3 regions of the Kitasatospora sp. NPDC093550 genome follow, and region 1 is predicted to be linked to each of the others. Evidence: riboswitches for the same ligand, from Rfam matches in the RefSeq annotation. Region 1 holds a riboswitch; each other region holds the start of a gene.

What was found. Region 1 has a riboswitch for cyclic di-AMP ahead of ACIRD3_RS17860 (peptidoglycan DD-metalloendopeptidase family protein). Riboswitches for the same ligand answer to the same signal wherever they lie in the genome.
Region 2: linked by a shared signal. The riboswitch ahead of ACIRD3_RS29320 (transglycosylase family protein) and the one ahead of ACIRD3_RS17860 (peptidoglycan DD-metalloendopeptidase family protein) in region 1 are both predicted to bind cyclic di-AMP.
Region 3: linked by a shared signal. The riboswitch ahead of ACIRD3_RS32925 (M23 family metallopeptidase) and the one ahead of ACIRD3_RS17860 (peptidoglycan DD-metalloendopeptidase family protein) in region 1 are both predicted to bind cyclic di-AMP.

The regions. Positions count from the first base shown of each region.
Region 1 is NZ_JBIWJF010000010.1:30,923-45,306, reverse strand. Features, by position in the region: gene ACIRD3_RS17890 (amidohydrolase family protein) at 1-895, opposite strand, end outside; gene ACIRD3_RS17885 (amino acid deaminase) at 895-2,196, opposite strand; gene ACIRD3_RS17880 (sugar kinase) at 2,490-3,641, shown strand; gene ACIRD3_RS17875 (IclR family transcriptional regulator) at 3,638-4,387, shown strand; gene ACIRD3_RS17870 (RidA family protein) at 4,414-4,842, shown strand; gene ACIRD3_RS17865 (DUF2470 domain-containing protein) at 5,054-5,773, shown strand; gene ACIRD3_RS17860 (peptidoglycan DD-metalloendopeptidase family protein) at 6,242-7,192, opposite strand; cyclic di-AMP (ydaO/yuaA leader) riboswitch at 7,195-7,375, opposite strand; gene ACIRD3_RS17855 (MFS transporter) at 7,772-9,226, shown strand; gene purB (adenylosuccinate lyase) at 9,268-10,698, opposite strand; gene ACIRD3_RS17845 (MarR family winged helix-turn-helix transcriptional regulator) at 10,794-11,249, opposite strand; gene ACIRD3_RS17840 (DUF3037 domain-containing protein) at 11,352-11,768, opposite strand; gene ACIRD3_RS17835 (HipA family kinase) at 11,765-12,520, opposite strand; gene ACIRD3_RS17830 (NAD(P)/FAD-dependent oxidoreductase) at 12,802-14,160, shown strand; gene ACIRD3_RS17825 (GDSL-type esterase/lipase family protein) at 14,300-14,384, opposite strand, start outside.
Region 2 is NZ_JBIWJF010000022.1:29,127-34,484, reverse strand. Features, by position in the region: gene ACIRD3_RS29335 (MazG family protein) at 94-1,140, shown strand; gene ACIRD3_RS29330 (SDR family NAD(P)-dependent oxidoreductase) at 1,228-1,653, opposite strand; gene ACIRD3_RS29325 (cytochrome P450) at 1,931-3,280, shown strand; cyclic di-AMP (ydaO/yuaA leader) riboswitch at 3,532-3,698, shown strand; gene ACIRD3_RS29320 (transglycosylase family protein) at 3,704-4,495, shown strand; gene eno (phosphopyruvate hydratase) at 4,746-5,358, shown strand, end outside.
Region 3 is NZ_JBIWJF010000029.1:25,993-31,350, reverse strand. Features, by position in the region: gene ACIRD3_RS32945 (sensor histidine kinase) at 1-1,003, opposite strand, end outside; gene ACIRD3_RS32940 (TetR/AcrR family transcriptional regulator) at 1,576-2,142, opposite strand; gene ACIRD3_RS32935 (alpha/beta fold hydrolase) at 2,183-3,010, opposite strand; gene ACIRD3_RS32930 (YiaA/YiaB family inner membrane protein) at 3,137-3,427, opposite strand; cyclic di-AMP (ydaO/yuaA leader) riboswitch at 3,625-3,783, shown strand; gene ACIRD3_RS32925 (M23 family metallopeptidase) at 3,796-4,644, shown strand; gene ACIRD3_RS32920 (hypothetical protein) at 4,756-5,358, opposite strand, start outside.

The sequences.
Region 1 (14,384 bases):
GCAGGTTCAGCAACTCGCCGGCCCGGCCCCGGTTGACCCCGAAGTTCATCGTGGCGTGGGTCAGGTGCAGCCCGCAGCCGCTCCGCCGGGAGATCTCCACCATCTCCGCGTAGCCCTCCAACGCCCCTTCCCCGTAGGAGCGCTGGTGCGGAGCGTGGAAGCCCCCGTAGGCCGCGACCACGGTGCACAGCTCGACCAGTTCGGCGGTGTCCGCGTACGTCCCGGGGGTGTAGCTGAGTCCGCTGGACATGCCGACCGCGCCGTCCAGCAGGTTCCGCGCCAACACCTGCCGCATCCGGTCGAGTTCGGCCGGGGTGGGCGGGCGGTCGGCCCAGCCCAGGACGAGCGCACGGAGCGTGCCGTGCGGCACGAGGTAGCAGGCGTTGACGGCGACTCCGGTGCGGTCGATCCGGTCCAGGTAGCCGGCGGCGTCGCGCCAGTCCCAGTCGAGGTCGGCCGGATCGCCGTTCCAGCCCGCGAGTTGGCGGCGCAGCTCGGGCAGGGTGGTGTCGTCCACCGGGGCGTAGGACAGACCGTCCTGGCCGAGGACCTCACAGGTGACGCCCTGGGTGACCTTGGCCGGGTGGTCGGGTTCGAGCAGCAGGGCGAGGTCGGAGTGGGCGTGCATGTCGATGAAGCCGGGGGCCAGGACCAGCCCGTCGGCGTCGACCGCCTCGGGGGCGGTGAGGCGGTCGCCGATCTCGGTGATCAGGCCGCCGGCGATCCGCACGTCCGCCCGGTAGCGCTCGGCGCCGGTGCCGTCCACGACGGTGGCGCCCCGGAAGACCGTCGCACCCGTCCCGCCCGCACCTCCGCCCGGAGCGCCCGCACCCGCCCCGACCGCGCCTCCGCCCGGAACGCCCGCACCCGCCCCGCCCGCACCTGCCCCAGCCATCAGAAGAAGGTCCTGACGAGCCCGGTGACCTTCGGTTCGGCCGCGTCCGCCGAGTCCAGCACCGGGATCGCCGTCCACTTGTCGAAGGCCGTGCACGGGTGCGACACCCCCAACCGCAGCACCGCGCCGATCGGCGCCAGGTCGCCCGCGTCCCGCAGGAAGGCGTGCTGGTCGTTGAGCGCGGTGATCCGGGCCGCCGTACCGGTCAACTCCGCACCTCCGCGCACCCGTTGCGGCTCGGGCAGGCCCTCGTCGAAGGGCAGGTCGCGCTTCCCGGCGTCCAGCAGCGCGAGCTGCGGCTCGGGCCGGGAGATCACCCGGGCCCAGCCGTGCAGCGCACCACGGAACGGCGCCTCGCCGCCGGCCCGGGCGAGCGGTGAGATGCCCCGGTAGAAGCCGTCGTCGTGGGCGATGTACGCACCCGAGCGCAGCACCACCAGGGCGTCCGGCAGGTCCGTCAACTCCTCGACCACCAGGTCGAAGTAGGCGCTGCCACCGGCCGTGACCACCGGCGGCGCGTCGTCCGGGTAGGCGCTCGCGAGCCGGCCGTGCAGCCGGGCCAGCGCCCGGAGGTACTCGCGGACGGTGGCCAGTCCGCCGGCCGTGGCGTCGTGCGCGAGCGCGCCCTCGTACCCGCCGACGCCCGCGAGCCGCAGGGTGGGGGCGCGCAGCACGGCGGCCGCGACCTCGACGGCGGCGTCCACTCCGCGGGCGCCGGTCCGCCCGCGCGGGCCACCGAGTTCGACCAGCACCTCGACCGGCCGCGCGGCTCCGGCGGCGCGCAGCGCCTCGTCCATCAGCCGCACGCTCTCGGCGGAGTCGACCCAGGAGAGGAAGGCGAAGGACGGGTCCGCGGCCAACTCGCCGGCGAGCCAGGCGAGTCCGGCCGGGTCGAGCAGGGTGTTGGCGAGCAGGATCCGCTGCACCCCGAAGGCCCGGGCGACCCGCACCTGGGGCAGGTTGGCGAGGGTGATGCCGTGGCTTCCGGCGTCGAGCTGGGCCTGCCAGAGGGCGGGCGCCATGGTGGTCTTGCCGTGCGGGGCGAGCGCGACACCCGCCTTGGCGCACCAGTCGGCCATGGTGCGGACGTTGTGCTCGACCGCGGCACCGTCCAGGGTGAGCAGCGGGGTGCCGAGCGAGGAGAGGGTCGGACCGTCGGCCAGCCACTGCCGTACGGTGCGGCCCCATGACTCCGGCGGCGCGGCCTTGAACCGCCAGTCCAGCGGTTCGTCGGCCAGGGCCGCCACCGCGCCGCGGGCGATGCCCGGCCCGGTGCCACCGCTCGCGAAGGTCTGCTCCACCGTCTTCCTCCATCCACCGTGTTGCAACATGCGCAACGAGGGTTGCACATGCTGGCAGCACGGTTCTAGCATCGGCGCCGGATCACGGTCAACGGAACCGGCTCACACCGAACGGACCCGGCGAGCCCCGACCCGGACCCACCGAACACCGCCCCGGACCCACCGAACCCCGACCCGCCCCGGCCCCGACCCGGCCCCGCCCCGGCCCCAGGCCGGACCGCCCGGAACCGACGCACGCTCGACCGACCGGCCCCCGCACTCGACGGCCCGGCCGCAGACGAGGAGCCCCGCCCATGCCGCGACAGGACACCCAGGGCCCGCTCCGCCCGGGCCCACCCCCCGCAGCCGTGTGCGTGGGCGAGTCGATGGCCGTGCTGCTCCCGGACCGCCCGGGCCCGCTGGAGTCGGTGGAGCACTTCCGGCTCTCCGTCGGCGGCGCCGAGTCCAACGTGGCCGGTACGCTGGCCGCGCTCGGTGTGCCGACCGCCTGGATCAGCCGGGTCGGCGACGACGGCTTCGGCCGCCGGCTGCTCGCCGAGGTCGCGGCGCGCGGCGTGGACGTCTCGGCCGTCAGGGTCGACCCGCACCGCCCGACCGGCCTCTACCTCAAGGAGGTCGGTGGCACCACCGGCCACGACCACGACCTCGGCCCCGGCCGCAGCCGGCTGCACTACCACCGGCGCGGCTCCGCGGCCGCCGCGCTCTCCCCCGCCCTGCTCGCCGACCCGGCTGCCGCCGCCCTGCTGGCCGGCGCCCGCCTGCTGCACCTGTCCGGCATCACCGCCGCGCTCTCCGACGACTGCCTCGCCCTGCTGCGCGCCCTGCTCGCCGACCACCGTCCGGGCCGCTCCGTCAGCTTCGACCTCAACTGGCGCCCCTCGCTGTGGCGGGACCGCGATCCGGCCGTACTGCCGCCCCTGCTGGACGCCGCCGACCTGCTGCTGCTCGGCGCCGACGAGGCGCAGGCCGCCTTCGGCACCGGCCACCCGGCCGCCCTGCGCCGCCGCTTCCCGTCCCCCGCCACCCTGGTGGTCAAGGACGCGGACCGGTACGTCACCGCCGTGGAGCGGGACGGCACGGCGGTCACCGAACCGGCCCTCGCCGTGGAGGTGGTCGAGGCCACGGGCGCGGGGGACGCCTTCGCCGCCGGCTACCTGGCCGGCACCGTCCGCGGCCTGGACCAGCGCCGTCGGCTGCGGCTCGGCCACCTGAGCGCCGCCTGCGCACTGACCTCCCACGGCGACCAGGCCGAACTGCCGCCCGCCGCCGTGGTGTCGGCGCTGCTCGACGCCTCCCCCGACGACTGGGCCGCCACCCGGATCACCGCCGACGGCATCACCGGCCCGGCCCTGCCCACCGGCCGCGCGGCGCCCGCCGCCCCGGGCCGGCCCGGCCGCCCGAACACCATCAGCACGGACCCCAGTCCCCGGAGCGGAGCACGATGAGCCAGACCGTCACCCGCGCCCTGCGCATCCTCGCCGAGCTCGGCGAGGGCGAACGTTCCCTCGACCAGCTCGCCGAGGTGCTCGGCGTCCACAAGACGACCGTGCTCCGGCTGCTCCAGAGCCTCGAAGAGGAGCGGTTCGTCTACCGCGACGCGGCCTACCGCTACCACCTCGGCGCCGGCCTCTTCGCGCTCTCCGGCCTGGCCCTGGAGCAGCGCGGCGTCCGCCGGATCGCCGGCCCGCACCTGGCCGAGCTGAACGCCGCCACCGGCCAGACCGTGCACCTGGCCGCGTACGAGGGCGGCGAGGTGGTCTACATCGACAAGTTCGACTCCCGCCACCCGGTCCGCATGTACTCCCGGATCGGCCTGCGTGCCGCGCTGCACAGCGCCGCCGTCTCCAAGGTGCTGCTGGCCGACCTGCCGCTGCCCGAGCGCCGCCGGGTGGTGGCCGGGATCGACTTCGTCCGGCACACCGAGCGCACCCTCACCACCCCCGAGGCCCTGCTCGCCGAGCTGGAGAAGGTCGCCGCCCAGGGCTGGGCGCAGGACCACGCCGAGCACGAGGCCTTCATCAACTGCGTGGCCGCGCCGATCCGGGACGCCAGCGGACGGGTCGTCGCCGCCGCGTCCATCTCCGTCCCGGACGTCGTCCTCCCGTACGAAGAGGTGCTGGACCTCCTCCCGCAGTTGCTCGCCACCGCTCGCGCCGTCTCGGCCGACTGCGGCCGCCCCGACCACACCTGACGATCCGTCACACCCCAAGGAGATCCATGTCCGCCGAGCACGCCCCGACCGCCGGGAAGACCGAGATCCGCACCGACGGGGCCCCCGCCCCCGCCTGGGTGTTCTCCCAGGGCGTCCGCAAGGGCCCGATCCTCCAGGTCTCCGGCCAGGGCCCGCAGGACCCGGCGACCGGCGAGTACCTCCACCACGGCGACGTGAGGGCGCAGACCCGGCGCACCCTGGAGAACGTCAAGGCCGTCGTCGAGGCCGGCGGAGCGACCATCGAGGACGTGGTGATGTTCCGCGTCTACCTCACCAAGCGCGCCGACTTCCCGCTGATGAACGAGGTCTACGCGGAGTTCATCGAGGAGAACATCGAGCCCGGCGGCGTGAAGCCCTGCCGCACCACCGTCTTCGTCGAGCTCCCGCAGGAGCCGATGCTGGTCGAGATCGACGCCCAGGCCGTCATCGCCTGACGCCGCCCCACCCTCCAGGGCCCGGACGCCTCCCCTCGATGAACCCGCGTCCGGGCCCTCGGCACACCCGGGCTCCCGCCGCGCATCCCCGCCCGCCACACGCCCGCCCGCCGCCCCCTTGCCGGCCACGCCCCTGCCGGCCCCACCCCTGCTTGCCACACCCCACCGCCAACGTTAGGTTAGGCTCACCTAACCAACTGGAGGTCCGTCCATGAGCCTGCCCACCGGCGACACCGAGGTCCCCGAGCCCACCACCGCCGAACGGATCCTCAGCCTGCTCAGCACGACCTCCTCGCTCACCGTCCGCGCCCTGGGCGAGCGGCACGACCTGGACACCCCGGTCTCCGTCCACCGCTCCCGCCTGCGGATGCGCGCCCCGCTGGACGCGCCGCTCACCACGGCCCTCGCCCGCGCCGCCGAGGGCCTCGCCGTCGTCCTCGACGTCACCGACGTCTCCCCCGTCGCCGTCCGCGACCGCGTCCGCGCCCGCCTCACCCTGGCCGGCCGGCTGCGCTTGGCCCACCTCGCCGACGACGGCCTCAGCGTCCACCTGCACGTGGACGTCGCCCACGCCGTCCTCGCCACCCCGTACGGCACCGGCGCGGTCACCGCCGCCGAGCTCGCCCTCGCCGCCCCCGACCCGATGGCCCGCCACGAGGCCGCGATGCTCACCCACGTCGCCGACGAGCACCCCGACGCGCTCGACGCCCTCACCCGGCTGCTCGACCCGGCCCTGCTAGCCCGCAACCCCGACGTCCGCCCGCTCGCCCTGGACCGCCACGGCCTGGTGCTGCGCCTGGACCACCCGGACGGCCACCGCGACGTCCGCCTGGTCTTCCCCGAACCGGCCCGCGACACCGAGGACTTCGGCCGGCGGATGCACGAGCTGCTGTCCGCCGCCCGGTACGGCCTCCCGGCCCACCACAACTGAACCGCCCGGACCAACCGCGCCCCCTTCCCGCCCCCGCGGACGCACCGCTCGACCGCGTCCTCCAGTGCGATCCGACTCCCGCGGACCGCTCGCCGATCGCCACACCACCCCCGGACGGCCATCCGGCCCCCTCGTCTGCCCCGACGCTCCCGCCCGGACGGGCGCTGTCCCGCGACAGCAGCGGAGGCCGCGACCGCCCCGCGCAACGAGCCGACCATCCGACAACCGGCCACCGACCGAGCGAAGTTGACGCCCGCACCCGAAGGCCCCGAGGGCCCGGCACCCCGGAAACGGCAGCGGCCGGCCCGGCTCGCGAGGGAGGTTGGTCCCACGAGCCGGGCCGGCCTGGGCGTGTCCCGCGCCCATGTCCACTGTGCGGCGATCACCCGGTCGAGCGGTCACCCGACATGACCATCCCGGAGGATCGATTCGCTCCGCAGCAGCGGTGGTTCTGAAACCCCGGCAGGGTCAGAGCGCGACGCCGTGCGCGCGCAGGTAGGCGACCGGGTCGATGTCCGAGCCGTACTCCGAACCGGTGCGGATCTCGAAGTGCAGGTGCGGGCCGGTCACGTTGCCGGTGGCGCCGGAGAGGCCGATCTGCTGGCCGACGGTCACGGTCTGACCGATCGACACGCCGATCACGGAGAGGTGCGCGTACTCGGCGTAGTGGCCGTCGGCGAGCTTGATCTCGACCTCGTTGCCGTAGGCGCCGCCGTTGCCGGCCTTGACCACGACACCGTTGGCGACGGCGCGCAGCGGGGTGCCGGTGGAGGCGACGAAGTCCTGGCCGGTGTGGTGGCCGGAGGCCCACATCGAGCCGGCCACGCCGTAGGCGGTGCCGAGCTTCGGGTTGGCCAGCGGCGCGACGTAGCCGGAGGTCGCGGCGACCGGAGCGGCGGTCACGGCCGGGGCCGGAGCGGCGGTCTGAACCTGGGTCTGCACCGGGGCGGACGGCTTGGCGGCCTCGGTCTTGACCTGGACCTTCGCCTGCGGCTTGGGGGCGGGGGCCTGGGTGGCCGGAGCGGCCGGGGCGGCGGCGTGGCCGGTGAGCGCGAGCTGCTGACCCGGGAAGATCAGGTTCGGGTTGGCACCGACGACCGAGCGGTTCTGCTCGTACAGCGCGTGCCAGCCGCCCTCGACGTTCTTGGCGTCGGCGATCTTGGACAGGGTGTCGCCGCTGACGACGCGGTAGCTCTCGGCGGCCTTGGCCGCAGCGGCCGGCTTGGCCTCGGCGGCGGAGTCCGCGGCGGCGGCAGCGCTGGAGGCGGCGACCGGGGCGACCGGGGCGACCGGGGCGGTGTGGGCCTGGGCGCTCATCGCGGTGACGAGCGGAAGGGCGAAGGAAACGCCGGTGACGGCGGTGGCGATGCCGATGCGGGCGGCGCGGGGCAGGGCGATACGACGAGCCTGAGCAGGCATGGAAGTTTCCTCTCCGACGCCTGCGAGGTGAGCTGTCGGGTTCGGGCTGGAGTTGCCCGGCCGCATGCGCGGCTTCACCCCGAGCCGGCCCTGGACGCCCGCGCCTTGAGGCGCGAACTCCGGTCCGGCGACTTACCTGTGGGTCCCCCGCTCCTGCCGTACAGAGTTCAGTTCGAACCTCCGGGCAGCGGCAGGACTCGGCGTTCCACCCGGTGGATCCGTCCGGACTGGCCGGGCGGTCGCTGAACTAAAACCCATCCGTTCGGGTGAAGCAATGTCGATCTCTTGAATCGGCAACGACCCCCCGGCGGACGGTGACCCTCCGAATGGTCCGCTGCACGGTGTGTACACAATCCATTCACCCCGCGCCACTGATCCACGACCCTGCGCCGACGTCGGCGACACCGTGCGACCGTCCGGGCACGGACCGCTCAGCACCAACACGCCCTCCGGTGACCCTTGTCACGTGCGCCCCGCAGGACGCAGGATCGGGCCGTGGCCACCTCCGAAGCCGGCACCCTGCGCCTGGGCAGCGCGCAGGGTCGCTGGGTACTCCTGGCAACCGTGCTCGGCTCCAGCATGGCGATGCTCGACGGCACCGTGGTGAACGTCGCCCTGCCCCGGATCGGCGCCGACCTGGGCGCCTCCCTGGCGTCCCTGCAATGGACGCTGAACGCCTATCTGCTCACCCTGGCGGGCCTGATCCTGCTCGGCGGCGCGCTCGGCGACCGGTACGGGCGGCGCCGGGTCTTCCTGATCGGCGTGGTCTGGTTCGCCGTCGCCTCGGCCGCCTGCGCCGCCGCGCCGAACATCCAGGTGCTGATCGCCGCCCGCGCCGTCCAGGGCATCGGCGGGGCACTGCTCACCCCCGGCTCGCTCGCCATGCTCCAGGCGGTGTTCCACCCTGACGACCGCTCGGCCGCGGTCGGGCTGTGGTCCGGCCTCGGTGGGGTGTCGGCCGCGGTCGGCCCCTTCCTCGGCGGCTGGCTGGTGGACGGCCCCGGCTGGCGCTGGATCTTCCTGCTGAACCTGCCGCTCGCCGCGGCCGTGATCGCGGTCACCACCCGGTCCGTACCGGAGAGCCGGGACGAGAGCGCCACCGGCCGCTTCGACGTGCTCGGCGCGGCGCTCGCCGCCCTCGCCCTCGGCGCGATCACCTACGCGCTGACCGCGGCCGGCGAGGGCGTGTCCCCCGCGGTCTGGGTCAGCGGGGTGATCGGCGTGCTGCTCGGGGTCGCCTTCGTCACCGTCGAACGCCGGGCGCCCGAACCGATGCTGCCGCTCGGCCTGTTCTCCTCCCGGCTGTTCACCGCCGTGAACCTGGTCACCCTCTGCGTGTACGCGGCGTTCAGCGGCGTGTTCTTCCTGCTGGTGGTGCAGCTGCAGATCGTCGCCGGCTTCTCGCCGCTGGTCTCCGGCTTCGCGCTGGTGCCGATCACCATCCTGATGCTGCTGCTGTCGGCGCGGGCCGGACGCCTCGGCAAGCGGATCGGCCCGCGGATCCCGCTCACCGTGGGCCCGATGGTGTGCGCGGTCGGGGTGCTGCTGATGCTCCGCACCGGCCCGGGCTCCTCCTACTGGACGGACGTGCTGCCCGCCGTCACGGTGATGGGCTGCGGGATGACCCTGCTGGTCGCGCCGCTGACGGCCACCGTGCTGGCCGCCGTCGAGGTCCGGCACGCGGGCATCGCCAGCGGGGTCAACAACGCCGCCGCCCGCGCGGCCGGCCTGCTCGCGGTGGCGGCGCTCCCGGCGCTGGCCGGACTGAGCGGCGACGACTACCGGGTGCCGTCCGCCGTCGACTCCGCCTTCCACACCGCGATGCTGATCTGTGCGGGGCTGCTGGCGGGCGGGGGGCTGATCGCCTTCGCCACCGTCCGGGGCAACGTGCTGGCGCCCGAGGAGCAGCCGGTCGCCGAGCCGAACTGCGACTGGCCCTGCGGCACCACCACCCCGCCGTACGACCCGGGCCACGTCCAGACGCGCGAGGGCCCCGCCACCGGTTCGGCGGCGGGGCCCTCGCCCGACAACTGACGCGACGTCACCTCACGGACGCCGCAGGGGAGACCGACCTCTCAGAGGATGTCGCCCGGCGCGTACTTGGCGGCCTCCGGGTAGGCGGCCGCGACGGCCTCCACCTGGCGGACCACCTCGGCGACCTGGGCGCCGGCCGCACCGGTGAAGGAGAGCCGGTCGGCCAGCAGCGCGTCCAGGGCGGCCCGGTCCAGCGGGATCCGCTCGTCGGCGGCCAGGCGGTCCAGCAGCTCGTTCTCCCGGGCGCCCGCGCGCATCGCCAGCGCGGAGGCGACGGCGTGCTCCTTGATGACCTCGTGCCCGGTCTCCCGGCCGACGCCCGCGCGCACCGCGCCCATCAGCACCTTGGTGGTGGCGAGGAACGGCAGGTACCGGTCCAGCTCGGCCTCGACCACGGCGGGGAAGGCACCGAACTCGTCGAGGACGGTCAGGAAGGTCTCCAGCAGGCCGTCGAAGGCGAAGAAGGCGTCCGGCAGCGCGACCCGGCGCACCACCGAGCAGGAGACGTCGCCCTCGTTCCACTGGTCGCCGGCCAGCTCGCCGGTCATCGAGGCGTAGCCCCGCAGGATGACGGCCAGGCCGTTGACGCGCTCGCAGGAGCGGGTGTTCATCTTGTGCGGCATCGCGGAGGAGCCGACCTGGCCCTCCTTGAAGCCCTCCGTGACCAGCTCGTGGCCGGCCATCAGGCGGATGGTCTTGGCCAGGCTGGACGGCGCGGCGGCCAGCTGGACGAGGGCGGTGAGCACCTCGAAGTCCAGCGAGCGCGGGTAGACCTGGCCGACGCTGGTCAGCACGTGGTCGAAACCGAGGTGCCCGGCGACCCGGCGCTCCAGCTCGGCCAGCTTCTCGGTGTCGCCACCGAGCAGGTCCAGCATGTCCTGGGCGGTGCCGACCGGGCCCTTGATCCCGCGCAGCGGGTAGCGGGCGATCAGCTCCTCCAGGCGGCGGAAGGCGACCAGCAGCTCGTCGGCGATCGAGGCGAAGCGCTTGCCCAGGGTGGTGGCCTGCGCGGCCACGTTGTGCGAGCGGCCGGCCATGACCAGCTCGGAGTGCTGGGCGGCCAGCTTGGCCAGGCGGACCAGCACGGCCACCGTACGGTCGCGCACGTGCTCCAGCGACTGGCGGATCTGCAGCTGCTCGACGTTCTCGGTCAGATCCCGGGAGGTCATGCCCTTGTGGATCTGCTCGTGGCCGGCGAGCTCGCTGAACTCCTCGATCCGGGCCTTCACGTCGTGGCGGGTGACCCGCTCACGGGCGGCGATCGAGCCGAGGTCGACCTGGTCGATCACCCGCTCGTAGTCGGCGACGGCGTCCGCCGGAACCTCGACACCGAGGTCCTGCTGGGCCTTCAGGACGGCGAGCCACAGGTGGCGCTCGAGGACCACCTTGTGCTCGGGGGACCACAGCTGGGCCAGGGTCGCCGAGGCGTACCGGGAGGCCAGGACATTGGGGATCTGGGGCTTCGCGCTCACGCTTCGCAAGCCTAACAGCCGAGGTCACGCCGCCTGCAGCCGCCAACGCGCTACGCCCGTAGAGTCTTGGCGCTACTGCGCGCCGGCCGTGCGGGCTACTGCGCGCCGACCGTGCGGCCCGCCAGCACCGGCAGCACCTGCGTGCAGATCGAGTGCAGGGCGATCCGCTGCTCGTCGGTCATCGCCTCGAAGGCCTGGTGGGTGCGGCCCATCTCGCTGCGGATGCGGCTCAGGATCTCCCGGCCCTCGGCCGTGATCACCACGATCTTCACCCGGCGGTCACCGGCCGCCGCCTCCCGGTTGGCCAGGCCCAGCGACTCCAGCCGGTCCACGATCCCGGTGACGTTCGACGCGTCGCAGCCCAGCCGTCCGGCCAGCGCGCGCATCGGCACCGGCTCCTGCACCGCGCCCAGCGCCTTGGCCTGCGAGGAGGAGAGCCCGTGCCGGGCCGCGGCCGCCGCGAAGTCCTGGAAGTACGCGGCGCCGACGGCGGCCAACGCCTCCATCAGCTCGGCGTTGGTCGGTACGGTCGTCGTCGCTGTCGAACCCATGGGCTCAGGGTACGACCAGGTGCTTCAGCAACTCAAGCTTTGACCGGGGCAACCGTCCGCGAGCCGCCTCACGCCGCCGCTCCGGCCGCTTCCCCGTTCGACTCAGAGCACCAGCTGGTCGAACAGCCGCCGCAGCTCCGCGTCCGGGTCCGCGGTCAGCCCGGTGTGCACCGGCCCCGGCTGGACGATCGCACTCCGCGGCGCGGTCAGCCAGCGGAACCGCTGCCCGGGGCTGTCCCCCGCCGCCGGCCCGGCCTGCGGACCGCCCAGGCAGACCGCCTCGATCCCGTGCAGCGCCCGCCGCACCCCCTGCACGTCCACCACCGGGTCCAGCGCCAGCAGCCGCGCCTGGTCCAGGTGGGTGCGCGCCGCCAGCTGCGAACTCTGCCGGCAGTACAGCAGCACCCCGACGTTGACGCACTCCCCGCGCTCGACCCTCGGCACCGCGCGGATCACGGCGTACTCGTAGTCGTGCAGCTCGACCACGGCCGGCAGCGCGGACCTCGACGACTCGCTCATACGGGCACCTCCGGCAGCCAGTCACGCGGACCGGCCAGTCGCTCGGTCAGCTGGGCACGGTACGCGGCGCGCACCTCGTCCGGCGAGTCGAAGCCGAACTCGTCCGCCAGCCAGACCTCGGGGATCTCCGCCACGGCCGCCTCGACCGCCGCCTCCGCGAGGGGCGCGAGCGCCTTGTCGGCGGCGGCCAGGTCCGGCTGGGCGCGCAGCAGCGCGTGGTCGGAGGCGTCGTACGGGCGGCGCACCCAGGCGGCGGCACCCGGCCAGTTGTGGTGGAAGATCAGGCTCGCACCGTGGTCGATCAGCCGCAGCCCGCCGGTCGCCACCAGCAGGTTGGGGTTGCGCCAGGACCGGTCGACGTTGCCGATCAGCGCGTCGAACCAGAGCACCTGGCCGGCGAGTTCGGGATCCACCTCGAAGCAGAGCGGGTCGAAGTTGAGCGCCCCGCTGACGAAGGCCATCCCGAGGTTGGTCCCGCCGCTGGCCCGCATCTGGTCCTGGATCTGGTGGTCCGGCTCGCTGCGCGCGAGCACCGGGTCCAGGTCGACGGTCACCAGCTCCGGCACCGGCAGCCCGAGCCGCCGGCCCAGCTCCCCGGCCAGCACCTCCGCGACCAGCGCCTTGCGCCCCTGCGCCGCACCGACCCATTTCAGCGCGTACAGCCGCCGATCATCGGCCTCGACCAGGCCCGGCATCGAGCCGCCTTCTCGCAGTGGCGTCACGTACCGGATCGCCGTCACCTCGGGTAGCACGCCCCCACCCTATCGGTGCCGCTCCTCCCCTTCCTCCCTCATCCGCCCCACCCCAGTGGCAGCCCCCGGCTGCCCCCACCCACCCCACCCCCCTCATCCGCCCCACCCCAGTGGCAGCCCCCAGCTGCCCCCACCCACCCCACACTCCCCACCCCCCTCATCCACCCCACCCCACCCCCACTCCCCCTCTCCCTCATCCGCCCCACCCCAGTGGCAGCCCCCGCTGCTCCGTGCGAGTGTGGCGGACAGTAATGGGGACCTTCACGGCAAAGGGATGAGCGATGGAACGACCTCGGATCCTGATCGTGGGCGGTGGCTTCGCCGGCCTGGAGTGCGCCCGCCGCCTCGAACGCAAGCTGTCACCCTCGGAGGCCGAGATCTCGCTGGTCACGCCGTTCAGCTACCAGCTCTACCTCCCCCTCCTCCCCCACGTCGCCGCCGGCGTCCTCACCCCGCAGTCCGTCGCCGTCTCCCTGCGCCGCTCCCTGCGCCGCACCCACATCGTCCCCGGCGGTGCCATCGGCGTGGACCCGGCGTCCAAGGTGTGCGTCGTCCGCAAGATCACCGACGAGGTGGTCGCGCAGCGGTACGACTACCTGGTGCTGGCCCCCGGCAGCGTCACCCGCACCTTCGACATCCCCGGTCTCACCGACTACGCCCGCGGCATGAAGACGCTCGCCGAGGCGGCCTACGTCCGAGACCACGTGATCGCCCAACTCGACCTCGCCTCGGCCACCCTGGACCAGCGGGAGCGCGAGTCCCGGCTGCAGTTCGTGGTGGTCGGCGGCGGCTACGCGGGCACCGAGACGGCCGCCTGCCTGCAGCGCCTGACCACGGCCGCCGCCCACCGCTACCCGCGGCTGGACGCCCGGCAGATCAAGTGGCACCTGATCGACATCGCCCCGAAGCTGATGCCGGAGCTCGGCGACCCGCTCGGCGAGGCCGCCCTGGAGGTGCTGCGGGGCCGCGGCATCGAGGTGTCGCTGGGGGTCTCGGTGGCCGAAGTCGGTGCCGAGTCGGTCAAGTTCACCGACGGCCGGGTGCTCCCCTGCCGCACGCTGATCTGGACGGCCGGGGTGGCGGCGAGCCCGCTGATCGGCACCCTGGACGCCGAGACGGTCCGCGGCCGGCTGGCCGTGACGGCGGAGATGCGGGTGCCGCAGTTCGAGGGCGTGTTCGCGCTCGGTGACGCCGCCGCCGTGCCGGACCTCGCCAAGGGGGACGGCGCGGTCTGCCCGCCGACCGCCCAGCACTCCGCCCGGCAGGGCCGCGCCGTGGCGAACAACGTGATGGCGTCGCTCCGCAACCAGCCCCTGGAGCCTTACTACCACAAGGACTTGGGCCTGGTGGTGGACCTCGGCGGCAAGGACGCGGTCTCCAAGCCGGTCGGCGTGGAGCTGCGCGGGGTGCCCGCCCAGCTGGTCGCCCGCGGCTACCACCTGATGGCGATGCGCACCAATGTGGCCAAGTTCCGGGTGGGCGCCAACTGGCTGCTCAACGCGACCGCCGGGGACGACTTCGTCCGCACCGGCTTCCTCGCCCGCCAGCCCGCCCGGCTGCAGGACTTCGAGTACACCGACGCCTATCTGACGAAGGATCAGGTGCGGGCGCACGCCCAGTCCCTGCTCGCCAAGGGCTGACCTCCGCCCCCCGGCTTCGGCGCCCCCGCAGCCAGGCTGCGGGGGCGCCGAAGCACGTGCACATACGAACTCAGTACGAACCCATGACGCACTCAGTGCGAACTCACGGAAACCGTCCGCACCTTGGTCACCGGAGCGATCACCGCGCGGTCAGGTACATCCCGCTCGCGTCCTGCCCCGCCGTGTTGTGGCAGGCGTAGTCGCCGCTCGACCGGCCCCAGAGC
Region 2 (5,358 bases), on a different contig from region 1:
AGCAGGAAGACGGCGGGTTCGGCCCTCCGCGCGGCGGGCTTCCGTCCGGGCCTCGACCTCCGGTGCCGGGGGCGGGCGGGTAGGTTCGGGGGTGTGACGACGAATGTTCCCGGCGCGAAGTTGATCCTGCTGACCACCACCCACCGGGTGGCCCCCGGGTTGCTGGCCTGGCCGGCGTGGGAGGCGTTGCGGTCGGCGGGGCGGGTGCTGGTGGGGGACGAGGGGCATCCGCAGGTGGCGGCGGTGCGGCAGGCCGGGGTGGGGGTCGAGGCCGTGGACGCCGGGTCGGCGCCCGCGCTGGCGCGGCTGCTGACCGAGCAGCCGGCCGGGGCCGGCCCGACGGTGTGGCTGGGCAGCCCGGACGGGGACCCGGGGCTGACCGACGCGCTGGCGCGGCTCGCGGTGGAGCGGGCCGGCGAGGTGCCGGAGATCGAGGTGCTGCCGGGCTCGTACGACCTGCCGGGGTCGCGGCTGCTGGACCTGGTGACGGTGATGGACCGGCTCCGCTCGCCGGGCGGCTGCCCGTGGGACGCCGAGCAGACGCACGAGAGCCTGGTGAAGTACCTGGTCGAGGAGGCGTACGAGCTGGTCGAGGCGATCGAGGAGGGGGACCGGGAGACGCTGCGCGAGGAGTTGGGCGACGTGCTGCTCCAGGTGTTCTTCCACGCCCGGATCGCCGAGGAGCACCCGACCGAGCCGTTCACGGTCGACGACGTGGCCGGCGACATCGTCGAGAAGCTGGTGTACCGGCACCCGCACGTGTTCGGGGACGTCGAGGCCGGGGGCGCCGCCGAGGTGGAGGCGAACTGGGAGCAGCTGAAGGCCGCGGAGAAGGCGGACCGCGAGTCGGTGCTGGACGGCGTGCCGGCCGGGCTGCCCTCGTTGGCGTACGCGGCGAAGCTGGTGTCGCGGGTGCGCCGCGCCGGCTTCACGGGAGTGCCGGACGAGCCGTACGAGCTGCCGGCCGAGCTGACCGCGCAGTCGGCGGGCCGGCTGCTGCTCGCGGTGGCGCAGCGGGCGCACGACGCCGGGGTGGACGTGGACGCGGCGCTGCGCTCGGCCGCGCGCGGCTACCGGGATTCGGTGCGCGCGGCCGAGGGCCTCAAGCCGGCCGAGCGCCTCAGGCCGGACGAGGCCTAACCGGGCAGCGGACCGCAGCCGGCGGACAGGCAGACAACAGGCAGGCAGACAGACAGACCGACCGACCGACAGGCGGGCGGCGGGCCCTCAGGCCGCCGTGGCGGTGTGCTCGACCGGGCGCCGCTGCGGCGGGACGACCTCCGCGATCGCCTCGCCGACCAGGACGACGAGTTCGGCGAGGCGCTCCAGGTCGAGGTGGTCGGGCAGGTCGGCGAGGGAGATGATCCGCTCGCCGGTCGGGCCGGCGACGGCGAACAGGTCGATCGGTCCGAGGTGCTTCTCCGCGGTGTCGACGAGGGCGGCGACGTCGCTGGGGCGGCGGATGTCGCCGGAGACGCCGACGACGGGGCAGCCGGGCCGGTCGAGTTCGGCGGCGAGGTCCTCGGCGACCCCGACGTGCTGGTCGGCGATCAGCATTCCGGCGGTGCCGGCCGCGGCGAACCGGCGGGCGAGGTCGGCGCCCGACCCGCCGTCGAGTACCGCGATGACGACGACTGACCCGCTGACCCGCATGGTCTGCTCCTCCCTGTGGGCGACACCGCACCGGCGCCCACGCGTACTGCGGAGGATCGTAGGCACGTCCTGACCCTCCGCAACAGGGATTACCCCTCAGGTGACCAGGCTCACGCCCGGTGTCCGGCCAAGAGCTGTCCAAGACCCGGCCACGGGCCGTCCACGAACCGGCCACGGGTCGTCCACGGAGCGTTGGCGCGCCGGTCGCACGCCGTTGACACGGGGGTCGCGGCCGCCGACGGACGGGGGTCGCGCACCCACCGGATACGGTCGTCCCATGCCAGCTCAGCCCGACCCCGCCCGGCCCGCCGCCGCCCCGTCCGACGCCTCCGCCCGACCCTCCGCCGCGCAGCCCGACGCCCCCGCCCCGGAGCTGTTCACCTGGGAGTTCGCCGCCGATCCGTACCCCGCCTACGCGTGGCTGCGGGAGCACGCCCCGGTGCACCGCACCACGCTGCCGAGCGGCGTCGAGGCGTGGCTGGTGACCAGGTACGCGGACGCCCGGCAGGCGCTCGCGGACAGCCGGCTGTCGAAGAACCCGGCGCACCACAGCGAGCAGGCGCACCGCACCGGCCGGGTGGGCATCCCGGGGGAGCGGCAGGCGGACCTGATGACCCACCTGCTGAACATCGACCCGCCGGACCACACCCGGCTGCGCCGACTGGTGTCGAAGGCGTTCACCCCGCGCCGGGTGGCGGAGTTCGAGCCGCGGGTGCAGCAGCTCACCGACCGGCTGATCGACGGCTTCGCGCAGCGCGGCTCGGCGGACCTGATCCACGAGTTCGCCTTCCCGCTCCCCATCTACGCGATCTGCGACATGCTGGGCGTGCCCACCGAGGACCAGGACGACTTCCGCGACTGGGCCGGGATGATGATCCGACATGGCGGCGGCCAACGCGGCGGCGTGGGGCGGGCGGTGAAGCGGATGCGGGCGTACCTGCTGGAGCTGATCCACCGCAAGCGTGCCGACCTCGGGGACGACCTGATCTCGGGCCTGATCCGGGCGAGCGACCACGGCGAGCACCTGACCGAGAACGAGGCCGCCGCGATGGCCTTCATCCTCCTGTTCGCCGGTTTCGAGACGACCGTGAACCTCATCGGCAACGGGACGTACGCGCTGCTGCGTAACCCGGAGCAGCGCCGGCTGCTGCAGGAGTCGGTGGCGCGCGGGGAGAGTGCGCTGCTGGAGACGGGGATCGAGGAACTCCTGCGCTACGACGGTCCGGTGGAACTGGCGACCTGGCGGTTCGCGACGCAGCCGCTGTCGATCGGCGGGGTGGACATCCCGGTCGGCGATCCGGTGCTGGTGGTGCTGGCGGCCGCCGACCGTGACCCGGCCCGGTTCGCCGACGAGAACACCCTGGACCTGGCCCGAACGGACAATCCCCACCTGGGTTTCGGGCACGGCATCCACTACTGCATCGGCGCCCCGCTGGCCCGCTTGGAGGGGCAGGCCGCGCTGGCCACACTGCTTTCCCGGCTGCCCGATCTGCGGCTCGCGGAAAGCCCCGAGAATCTGCGCTGGCGGGGTGGCCTGATCATGCGTGGCCTGCGGGAACTCCCGGTGGAATTCAGTCCGGAGAGCCGCTCCCCACACACGCCTCCGCGCGCCGTTCCGCGCCCTTGACGCATCGGCGGTAACGGGCGCGGCGCCGGGCGACGCGCTGACGGAACGTCGCCGGGCGGCCCTCGGCGGGGGTGTGAACACCCATCAATCCGGACATAGCGACGCCGTTGGTAGGCGATCGGACACGCGCCGTAATTTCTGTGTGATATCGGTGATATGAGCTTGTGATTGGTCTGAGGATCTGTCTACTCTCCCTGGAGTTCGCAGCTGCGGACCTCGTGCGCGGAACGCCGAATCCTGCCCGCCGCGTCACGGGAAACCGACCAGAACCCTGGGCAGGGGCGGGGGACCCAGGTTTGTTGCCGTCCCCACGGCTTGGGGTGAAGCCGCCCGGGCGGAATCGATTCCGCGTACGGCGGCCGGGCCACCTCCCGGTCCGAACCCGACAGCTCACCTCGCAGGCGTGCGGAGAGGGACCTCTTCATGCTGTTCGTTGGAACTGGCCGTCATCGTCGTCGCACCCAGGCCGAGAAGGCCATCGCCGTCGCCGGGGTGGCCGGCGTCGGACTCGCGCTGCCGCTCCTCACCGCCACCGGCGCCTCCGCCGCCCCGGCCTCCACCTGGGACTCCGTCGCCCAGTGCGAGAGCGGCGGCAACTGGAGCATCAACACCGGCAACGGCTTCTACGGAGGCCTGCAGTTCACCTCCAGCACCTGGAAGGCGTACGGCGGCACCGCCTACGCGCCGCAGGCCCACCAGGCCAGCAAGGGCCAGCAGATCGCGATCGCCGAGAAGGTGCTCGCCTCGCAGGGCCCCGGCGCCTGGCCGGTCTGCTCCAAGAAGGCCGGTCTGACCAAGGGCGGCGCCCCGGCGTCGGTCGACACCTCCTCGGACGCCAAGCCGCAGTCCGCCCCGCAGCAGCAGACGCCCAAGCGGCAGGCCCAGAAGCCGGTGGAGAAGCCGGCCCAGAAGCCCGAGGCCAAGCCCGCCCAGAAGCAGGGCCCGAAGCACGCCGCGCCCCAGCGGGCCGAGAAGCCCGTCGAGCAGTCGGCGCAGCAGTACGTCCCCAAGCACGCGGCCCCGCGCCCCGCGCAGCCGGCCCCGTCCGCGCAGAGCGGCCACGACTACACCGTCCGCGCCGGTGACACGCTGTCGACCATCGCCGCCGCCCAGGGCGTGTCCGGCGGCTGGCACGCGCTGTACGAGCAGAACCGCTCCACCGTCGGCGGCGACCCGGACCTGATCCTGCCCGGCCAGGTGCTGCACCTCGGCTGAGCCGCCACACCCGGCGCGGTGGGGGCCGGTCGTACCGGTCCCCTTCGTCCGCATTCGCCCGCCCCGGTGGGACAAGGTGGGACAAGCAGGTGAACTACCGGTGGGTAGCGGGGCCACACGCTGAGACGGGACCGAGGCGGAGGTGGCCCCGGGAGCCCGGGCGGTTAGGCTCTGGTCCGTAACGACTCCGCAATCGTCCTGCCGACAGCACCACCGTCAGCCGGACCCTGCTTCCGCAAGGAGATGCCTCGTGCCGTCCATCGATGTCGTCGTAGCCCGTGAGATCCTCGACTCCCGCGGCAACCCCACGGTCGAGGTCGAGGTCGGCCTCGACGACGGCAGCACGGGTCGTGCCGCTGTCCCGTCGGGTGCCTCCACCGGCGCCTTCGAGGCGCTGGAGCTGCGCGACGGCGACAAGAACCGCTACTTCGGCAAGGGCGTGGAAAAGGCCGTCCTGGCCGTCATCGAGCAGATCGGCCCGGAGCTGGTCGGCTACGACGCCACCGAGCAGCGCCTGATCGACCAGGCCATGCTCGACCTGGACGCCACCCCGGACAAGTCCTCGCTCGGCGCCAACGCCATCCTGGGCGTCTCGCTGGCCGTCGCGCACGCCGCCTCCGAGGCCAGCGACCTGCCGCTGTTCCGCTACCTGGGCGGCCCGAACGCGCACCTCCTGCCGGTCCCGATGATGAACATCCTCAACGGCGGCTCGCACGCGGATTCCAACGTCGACATCCAGGAGTTCATGATCGCCCCGATCGGCGCGGAGTCCTTCTCCGAGGCCGTCCGTTGGGGCGTCGAGGTCTACCACACCCTCAAGGGCGTGCTGAAGGAGCGCGGCCTGTCCACCGGCCTCGGCGACG
Region 3 (5,358 bases), on a different contig from region 1:
TGCCGGGGGTCCGGCCGGGCGGTGGGGTCTCCACCAGGGGGTGACCGGCGGGAGAGGCCGGCCGGGGATCCGGGGTGAACGCGCGGTCGTCCGGCCCGAGACCGGGGACGGTGGGCGGCAGCGGCTCGGTGAGCAGCGCGTTCGGCAGCAGCACGACCACCCGCACCCCGCCGTACGGCGAGGGCGCGGAGCTGAGGGTCACCCGGAAGCCGTACTGCTCGGCGAGCCGGCCGACCGCGGCCAGGCCCAACTGCGGTACCTCGCCGAGCCGGGAGACCTCCAGGGTGCTGCCCCCGGCGAGCGCGGCGGCGGCCTTGGCGACGGCCTGCTCGGGCATGCCGACGCCGCCGTCGTCGATCTCGATGACGGCGCCGTTGTGCACCGGCATGAGGGTGACGAACACCTGGGTGCTGGGCGGGGAGTAGCGGGTCGCGTTGTCCAGCAGCTCGGCGATCGCGTGGATCAGTGCCTCGGCCGCGGCGCCGACCACCGCGGTCTCGATCCGGGTGCGGACGACGACCCGCTGGAACGGCAGGATGCGCGACTGGGCGCCGCGCACGACGTCCTCCAGGGTGACCGGTTCCGGCCAGTGCCGTCCGGCCCGCGCGCCGCACAGCACGGCCAGGGTCTGGGCCAGCCGGGCCTGTTGGGCGGCCGCGTGGTCGGCCTTGAGCAGGCCCTCCAGCAGGGCCGGGTCGTCGTGGGTGCGTTCCATCTCGTCCAGCAGCGCCTGCTGGTCGTGGGCCATCACCAGGATCCGGCGGGCGACGCTGAGGAAGGCCCGCTGGGTGGAGGCGGTGAGCTCCTGCTCCTGCTGGACGGCGGCCAGTTCGGCTCCGCGGCGGGAGAGTTCGGTGCTGAGCTGCTCCTGCAGCCGGTCGAGTTCGCGCTGCAGCCGGGCGGAGCGGCGGCGGTGGGTGACGGACACGGCGTGGTAGCGCGCGGCGGCCACGAGGGCGAGGACGGCGAGTACGCCGGTTGCCGTTACGGACCACTGAGTCATCGTCACGCGGCGAATTCTAGGGTGATGATCCTACGAAGGTGTGAACGGATCTCGCCAAGTGACCGGATCTCGTCAATATCGAGTCAATCCGGCCTCAATCCGGCCTCGTTCGCCCCCGACCACCCCGCCTGGCGGTGCCTCGGAACGGTGTCACCGGGCCACCCGCGCCACGGCGAAGTCACGCCTGATGGCCGATTCGCGCTCCGGGATGTGTGGGGTGTGTGTGCAAGGTGTTGCGGAAGTTGTGACATCCGGTGCAGGAGCAGCAGGGGCACGCCGTCCGGCCGGGACCGCCGCTCGGTCACGTCCAGGGTGAGCGGACCGGCCGGGCGCTCCAGCGCGGGCGCCGGCCCGATCAGCCCCGGCCCGGTCTGCCGGGTCCACGGCTCCAGCCCGCCGAGCGTCCGCTGCACCGACTCGTCGTAGTCCCCCTCGCGGTCCTCGACCAGACCGCCGGCGTACACCGGCCGGGGCATCCAGCCGTCCCGGCGGCAGTGCGGCATGCCCGACTTCTGGTGCACGTCTCTCGGTCGGAGGCCCTGACGGGCGGCTTCTCGTGTGCGGGGGGCTCCTCAGGCCGGCCAGGTGCGGAGGCCGGTGGTGAGGGTGGTGATGAGGCGGTCCTGCGTGGTGGTGAGGTCTTCGGCGAGTTGGAAGGCGCCGGCGGTGGTGAGGGAGGCGAATCCGTGGGCGAGGGAGCGGACGGTGCGGGCGGCGTGGATCGCCTCGGAGCCGTCGAGGCCGTACTCCCGCAGGACGGCGACGATCACGCCGACGAGCCGGGCGGCGGCCCGGGCCAGGTCGTCGTCGAGTTGCGGGGCCTGGGGGAGGGCGTTGTAGCGGTGCGGGTGCTCGACGGCGTACGCGTGGTAGGCGCGCAGGACGGCGGCGACGGCGCCGTCCCCGCTGCGGCCGACGGCGGCGTCCGCGAGGCGGTCGGCCAGTTCCTCGGTGACCCGGACGGCGATCAGCCGCCGGAGTTCGGCGAGCCCGCCGCTGACGTGCTTGTACAGCGAGGGGGTGGCGACGCCGGCCCGGGCGGCGACGGCGGCCAGGGTGAGGGCTTCGGCGCCCTGGTCGTCGATGAGGGCGAGGGCGTGGTCGACGACCTGGTCGGGGGTCAGTCCTACGCGGGGCATGGTCGGGTCTCCGTACGGAAGCGGGGCGGGGGCCGGTGGCTCAGGCGAGTTCGGCGAGGAAGGGCAGCAGGGCGTCCGCGGTGGCCTGCGGGTTGTCGGCCATCGGGTAGTGCCCGGATCCCTCGATCATCGCCTTCCGCGCGCCCAGGGCCGCGACCTGCCGGTCGGCGAGGAGTTCCGGCTTCGGGAAGTCGGGGTCCTTGCTGCCCATGACCACGAGCGCGGGGCACCGCACCGCGGTGGTCCAGCCGGTCGGCGCCGAGTCGCCGGTGACGTACCCGCGGGTGGCGGTCTTCCGGCCGGGGGTGCGCAGGGCGGCGACCAGTCCGTTGACGTAGTCGTCGAAGTCGGCGGGCTTGGCGCCGGGGAAGGCCATCCGGCGCAGGTAGAAGCCCCAGAAGGCGGGCCAGTGGACCAGTGCCGCGCCCATCAGGCCGAGGACGCCGCGCATCAGGGTGCCGGGCTGCGGGTTCTCGACGAAGGCGTCGATCAGGACGATCCCGGCGATCCGCTCGGGCGCGTCCCCGGCGGCCTTGACCACGGTCGCGCCGGTGTACGAGTTGCCGGCGAGGACGGCGCGCCGGATGCCGAGGTGGTCGAGCAGGGCGAGGACGTCGCCGGCGATGGCGGCCGGGCCGTAGTCGTCCCAGGCGATGGAGGAGTCGCCGAAGCCGCGCAGGTCCATGGTGATGACGCGGTGGCCGGCGGCGACGAGCAGCGGGCGCAGGTGCCGGTACGCGGCGCGGCTGTCGAGCATTCCGGGGAGCAGGACGACGGGGGTGCCGTCGCCCTGGCGGGTGTCGTCGAAGGCGATCCGCCCGCCGGGGACGGTCAGGTACTGGGTCTCCGGGGTGATGGTGGCGTTCATGGTGGGCCTCCTCGGTCCGCTGCTGCGGTGCATCGGCGGTGCTGCCGATAGCCATAAAGCTAAGGCTAATAGCCTTAGCCGTCAAGCCCTCGACCGACCGAGGAGAGGGGGGAGGGGGTCCGGGTCTCAGACCCCCTCGACCTTGAACGGGTCGTGCTCGCTGAGCAGCTTCTCCAGCCGGGCCTGGTCCACCCGGCTGACGATCTCGGCGGACTCGTTCCGGTCCCGGATCACCTTCGCCAGGGTGAACGCGGAGGTGACGGTGTAGAGGAGCCCGATCCCCAGGAACGCCCGGGTCCAGCCGCCGACCGGCAGGTAGGCGATCCCGACGGCGAGGGCGATGCCCGACAGGGCGAAGGAGAGGACGGCCTGGACGTAGTACGCGGCCGTGGTGCGGTTCTTCATCGGTGCGCTCATGGCGTCAGGATGCGGCCGCCGGGTCGGGCCGCACATGAGTAGGAGTACTCAGATGGGGTGCTCGTATGAGGGGGTCGTTCGTTGACGTCCGATCACCTGCTCCCCAGCGGTCCCGGACGGATGGCTTGGAATCAGGGCGTCCTAGGATTAACGTCTGATAACGCAGCGCGGTCGTCAACGCCGTACCCAGACGGCACCGTGCGCCGTCGCCTAATCCCGCCGGCCGGCCTCCGGGCAGGTCAGGGAGCCGGGGAACCACGTTCCTTGGGGTGAATCGGCGGGGCTCCGGCCCGGCCGTAGGAGACCTTCCTGCTCCGAACCCGTCAGCTAACCCGGTAGGCGCGAAGGAAGGAAAGGAGCGCGCCTCCGTGGCGTCGACGCACACCCCGGCACACCCGGCCGGCCCCGCAGCCGGTACCCAGCTCCTCGACCACCCCGGTCCGGACGGGCCCGAGTCCCCCGGTCCCGAGTCCTTCGGTCCCGAGGCCGAGACCAACCGCCACCGGATGCCGCGTCAGACGCGCGGAGCCTCCCCGCTGCTCGGCGTCACCGCCGTCGCCGCCACCCTGGGTGCCACCGGCTTCGCCTCGGCCACCCCGGCCGCCGCCCCCGCCGTCGAGGCCCCGGACGAGAGCCCGGTCGCCCTCTCCGCCGACCCCGGCCTGGCGCTCGCCGCCCGCATCCAGCAGCAGGCCGACAGCCAGCGCACCGCCGCCGAGGAGACCGCCCGCGTGCAGGCCGCGCAGGAGGCCGAGGCCAAGGCCGCCGCCAAGGAGGCCGAGGCCAAGCGGGCCGCCGCGGAGGCCGAGGCCAAGCGCGCCGCCGCGCTCACCCTCCCGGTGAAGGACTACCGGCTCTCCGCGCACTACGGCCAGAGCGCCCGCTACTGGGCCAACCTGCACACCGGCCTGGACTTCGCCGCCGACACCGGCACCCCGGTCTACGCGCTCGGCCAGGGCACCATCACCTCGGCCGGGTGGTCCGGCTCGTACGGCTACCGGATCGTCGAGACCCTGCCCGACGGCACCGAGATCTGGTACTGCCACCTCTCCTCGATCATCAAGGGCTCCGGCGGGGTCACCGCCGGCCAGCAGATCGGCAAGGTCGGCGCGACCGGCAACGTCACCGGCCCGCACCTGCACCTGGAGGTCCGCCCGGGCGGCGGCGCCCCGGTCGACCCGGAGCCCTGGCTCCAGCAGCGCGGCCTCACCCCGTAACGACGCCCGAGAGCCCCGGCCGCCCGGAAGCCCCCGGCGCCCGAGGCCCCCGGACACCGAGAAGCCCCCGGCCGCACGCGACCGGGGGCTTCTCGCGCCGTCGCGCCGCTCTCACTCCTCCGCGGGCAGCTGCGCCAGGTACGCGTCGATCTCCTCCGGGCCCGGCTCCGGCGCCAGCTCCGGGAACTCCTCCAGCAGCAGCCGCGGCAGCCCCGGCACCGTCCACTCCCCGAACAGGTCGAGCGCCGCGCCGGCCGCCGCCTCCTCGAACTGCCCGAAGTCCCCGGCCAGTTCGTCCGGCATAGGCCGCCCGAGCGCGGTCAGCTCGGCCAGGTTCCGGTAGCTGCGCCGCATCAGCCCCTGCTCCAGCAACCGCCGGGCGCCGTCCGTGGCCATGCCGACCGACAGCACCCGGCCGGGCCCCCAGCCCTGCTCGTCCGGCTCGTCCAGCCAGCCGGCCGGTGCCAGCGCCTCGAACGCGGCGAGCCGCTCCTCCTCCGCGAGCCCGCCGAAGCCGACCAGCCAGTCCCGCACCGCCTCGCCGTCCGCGACGTCCACCCCGTGCGCGTGCAGCAGCAGTGCGTACAGCCGGGGCCAGGTCACCAGGTCGGCGCGGCGCAACAGCCCGGCCGCGACCTCGCCCTGCCACTCGGCCTCCGCGTGCAGCCGCTCCTGGCGCTTGGCGTTGAGCCGCCGGGCGGCCCGCTGGTGGTC